DNA from 2 places in the Brochothrix thermosphacta DSM 20171 genome. Region 1 is predicted to be linked to the other one. Evidence: riboswitches for the same ligand, from Rfam matches in the RefSeq annotation. Region 1 holds a riboswitch; the other holds the start of a gene.
The links. A riboswitch is a leader RNA that binds a small molecule or an ion and turns the genes downstream of it on or off. The one in region 1 is predicted to bind S-adenosylmethionine.

Region 1 (2,211 bases):
CCTAACTAGCAGGACTTGTTTTTTTTATTTTTGCAAGAAATTGTGAAACAAGTGGACTGATTTTAGCTGATTCAATCAAAAAGGCATCATGCCCATAAATTGAACTTAATTCATGATAGGTAACGGGTACGTTGTTAGCTTCAAGAATTGTTCGAGCAAAGCGACATTGTTCAATTTTAAAAAGCTGATCTTCTTTGAAGGCAATATAAAGATAGGGTGTGCGCACAGTGGCAATCGAAGTGCTTTTTTGATTAGGAGAAACAGCATCAAATAAATCGATCATACGTGTCAGGTATAAAAAACTGAGTGCGTCAAAACGTTGGATAAATTTTTCACCCTGATAATTAAGGTACGATTCAACATCAAATAACTGGTGCCAACTTTCAGTGGTTGTTGTGTTTTCATTAAGAGGGGCCATACTAAATTGCGTATCCAACATCCGATCTGTACGGTAGGTTAACATCGCTAACATTCTAGCATGTGCTAGCATTGGTGGTTGTTCTGTATAGCGTCCCTTTTTAAACTGAGGATCAGATAGGATGAGCTGACGCATCACATGATTAAAACCAACATTTTCAGGACTTGAGGCAAGTGGTGATGCAAGATTAATTACTCCCGAGATGAAGTCCGGATAATCAATTGCCCATTGAGTGGCTTGAATCCCTCCCATTGATCCACCGACAACGCAAAAAAGATGATCAATACCCAGCTGTGAAAGTAACTCTTTTTGAACACGGACCATATCACTTGCATGGATTGTTGGAAAATCAAGCAAGTAAGGTTGATTGGTTTCAGGATTAAACGATTGTGGTCCAGTCGAGCCATAACAGCCGCCTAAAACATTAATGCATATTAAAAAATAAGTATCTGTATCTAACATTTTACCTGCACCAACAAAGTCATCCCACCAGCCTTCTTGATCGTCGTCACTATGTTTCGCAACATGGGCATCCCCAGTCAAGGCATGTGTAATAAGGATGGCATTACTTGAATTTTTGTTTAAAGAGCCATATGTTTCATAGGCAACCGTAATGTTTTTTAATTGTACGTGTGATGCAAGATTTAAAGGTTTATCAGTAAATAGAACCATTTCTTTACGATGCATATGTCATCCCCCTTAAGAAAATAAAAAACGCTTAACTACAATGTCAAAATAGACAAAGAGTTAAACGTTGAATGTTAACGTTCAGCACTTATCTGTCAGTAATGACTGTTGGATGTAGCACCGTGAACAATCGTTCCGGTTGCTAAGGTATCAGCGGGCCAAGTCCCTCCACCTTTCTGGATAAGTAGATTCAATTAACATTTATTATGATTGATTGCACAACAGTTGTCAATCTTCATTTTTTTTAGACTAGTAATAGAAATTAGTTTTAAAAAAAGTTATACTAGAGTAATAGGATAAAGACACAAACAAAACAGAGAAAAGAGGCTAAAACTGTGAAAGTGACTATTTTTTCAACTTGTTTAGTAGACATGATGTTCCCAGAAGTAGGAAAAGCAATGGTAGAAGTACTGGAACGCTTTGGTTGTAAAACTGATTTACCAGGATCGCAAATTTGTTGCGGTCAACCTACTTATAACAGCGGTTATCATAAAGACAGCCGTGCTTCAATGATTAATCAGATGAAGGCGTTTAAAAACGCAGAATACGTTGTCGGACCCTCAGGTTCGTGCGTAGCAATGTTAAAAGAATATAAAGAGATATTTAAAGATGATGAAATTTACCGTGATGAAGCGGCAGCGTTGCATGACAAGACATATGAATTCACACAATTTATTGTTAACGTACTAGGTATTACAAATGTGGGTGCTCATTTAGAAGGTAAAGCAACTTACCATCGCTCATGTCACATGACGCGTTTGTTAGGAGAAAAGAAAGCACCGTATCAATTATTAGATGAAGTCGAAGGGTTAGAAATGATTCCACTAGCACACATTGAAAACTGTTGTGGTTTTGGAGGGACATTCTCTGTTAAAATGCCTGATATCTCAGAACAAATGGTGACTGAAAAAGTAGAGGATATTGTTAACACAGGTGCTGAAATTTTAATCAGTGCAGATATGGGTTGTTTAATGAATATTGGTGGGAAGTTTAATCGTGATGGTAAACGTATCCGCATTATGCATATCGCCGAAGTCTTAAACAATGATGTAAAAGTGAAAGCTTAAACGAAGGGAGCTATCAAAATGCCGATTTCAACAAGTGAT
Region 2 (2,211 bases), 910 kb from region 1:
CGATCACACAAGCGCTGAATAACACTTAATTCATGCGTGATTAAAAAGATGGTTAGGCCTAGCTCCTGGTTTATTTCTAACAATAAATCAAGGATAGACTCTGTTGTAGTGGGATCAAGTGCACTTGTTGCTTCGTCGCTTAATAAAATTTCTGGTTCATGTGAAAGGGCACGTGCAATCGCTACACGTTGTTTTTGCCCACCAGATAACTGTGCAGGAAAAGCTGACGCTCGATCACTTAAACCAACGATTTCTAAGTATTTCTTAACGCGCTGTTGGATAAGATCTTTTGATAACCCTGCGAGTTTCAATGGAATAGCCACATTATCATATACAGTTGCAGTTGTAAGTAAATTGTAACCTTGAAAAATCATTCCGATTTTTTGACGTGTTTGTTGTAAGTCATTTTTATTTAAATCATTTAGTTTGATACCGTCAACAAAAACTTCACCCTCAGTCGGTGTTTCTAATAGATTGATACAACGTATGAGAGTACTTTTACCAGCGCCACTATAACCAATCACGCCATAAATTTCACCTTTATGAACACTTAAAGAAACGTTATCTAATGCGTTGATTGTTTTTTTACCAACTTTATAATTTTTCGTAATGTTTTTTAATTCAATCATGCCTTACGCCTCCAGTAATACAGTCATTTACCAAGTTGGAACAACCGAACCTTTAAATTGTTTTGCGATAAATTCTTTCACATCATCAGATTGATAATACTTTTTAAGTTTTGCGACAATAGCATCATCTTTATTTTCGGTACGAACAACAAAGTAGTTAGGATATGGGTTTTTAACTAATGGCTCGTGGTAAATAGCATTATCTTTAATGTTAAGCCCAGCACCCATTGCAAAGTTTGTATTAATAGCAGCAACAGCTACTTCACCTAATTGAGCTGGAATTTGTGCAGCGTCAAGTTCAACAATTTGCAAATCAAGTTTATTTTCAACAACATCTTTTTTAGTTGTATTTTCGCCAGCGTTTTTATCAAGTTTAATGATGCCAGCTTTTTCAAAAAGTTGTAACGCACGCAATTCATTTGCAGGATCATTAGGAACAGCGATTTTATCACCTTTTTTGAGATCTTTTAAATCTTTAAGTTTATCTGAGTAGATACCAAGTGGAAATGCTACTGTGCTGAAAGCTTCCGTTATTTTAAAATCTTTTGATTTAACTTGGTTTTTTAAAAAGGGTAAAGTTTGGAAACTATTTGCATCTAATTCCCCTTGATCTAAAGCCGTATTGGGTGTGTTGTAATCACTAAATACTTTAAGTTTCACCGTTACGCCATCTTTTTTAGCAACTTTAGCAACTTCTTGCATGATTTGCTCATGGGGTCCACCCGTTACACCGACTGTAATTCTTTTATCATCAAGTGCTTTGCTACTGTTACCACAAGCAGTTAGAGTGAAAACTGCTACTAAAATAAAGATAAAGCCTACTGATTTTTTGATGTTATGCATAATGATTTCCCCCTAGGATATGTTTTGAAAAAAGATAATAAAAAAAACTTCTCTAAAAGAGAAGTTGGCAGTGGACATACTTCTCTCATCTATCACAATCTATGAAGATTGTGTTGGATTTAGCACCTCATCAAATTAAATTGACAGGTTGCCGGGTTTCATAGGGCCAGTCCCTCCACCACTCTGGATAAGAAATTTATTTAGTTTATTAAACTTTGATAAATATGAGTATAGCTATAAAAAGATAATAAGTCAATCTCTTTCGAATATTCAGTCAATAACAATTTGAAAAAAGTTACTAACTGTGTTTTTGATGATAACGGATACATATCTTTTGAGTCAGGTATAAAAAGATGGTAAAATAAAGTCAGACACAAAGAAATAGAGGGGGAAGATTTTGAAGAAATTAATAAGTATTATGATGGCCGTTGTTATTATGATGTCACCGGTAGGGACACAAGCTATTAACTTTGTCACACCTGATCAATATAAAACAACATCCGTTACAACTGTAAGTGCAAAAATGCGTGGTGGTGGATACCGTTCGAGCAATCGTTCATATAACACTAATAGCAATCGTGTGAAGAGTAACACAAACCGAACAAATACAAATCGTGCCGCTACAAATAAAGCTGTTACAGCGAATAAAGCACAAGCTAAAAGTCGTTTTGGTGGATTCCTAGGTGGGATGATGCTCGGAGGTTTAGCAGGAATGCTATTTGGTGGTATGCTAGCAAAT

Region 2: it holds a riboswitch for S-adenosylmethionine, as region 1 does, so the genes downstream of both, V6S17_RS10990 (MetQ/NlpA family ABC transporter substrate-binding protein) here and metX (homoserine O-acetyltransferase MetX) in region 1, are expected to answer to the same signal.

Annotation. Positions count from the first base shown of each region.
Region 1 covers NZ_CP145608.1:556,271-558,481, forward strand. The annotation lists gene metX (homoserine O-acetyltransferase MetX) at 2-1,105, opposite strand; SAM riboswitch class I at 1,191-1,292, opposite strand; gene V6S17_RS02895 ((Fe-S)-binding protein) at 1,441-2,172, shown strand; gene V6S17_RS02900 (LutB/LldF family L-lactate oxidation iron-sulfur protein) at 2,191-2,211, shown strand, end outside.
Region 2 covers NZ_CP145608.1:2,206,325-2,208,535, reverse strand. The annotation lists gene V6S17_RS10995 (methionine ABC transporter ATP-binding protein) at 1-629, opposite strand, end outside; gene V6S17_RS10990 (MetQ/NlpA family ABC transporter substrate-binding protein) at 657-1,472, opposite strand; SAM riboswitch class I at 1,555-1,666, opposite strand; gene V6S17_RS10985 (DUF2653 family protein) at 1,870-2,211, shown strand, end outside.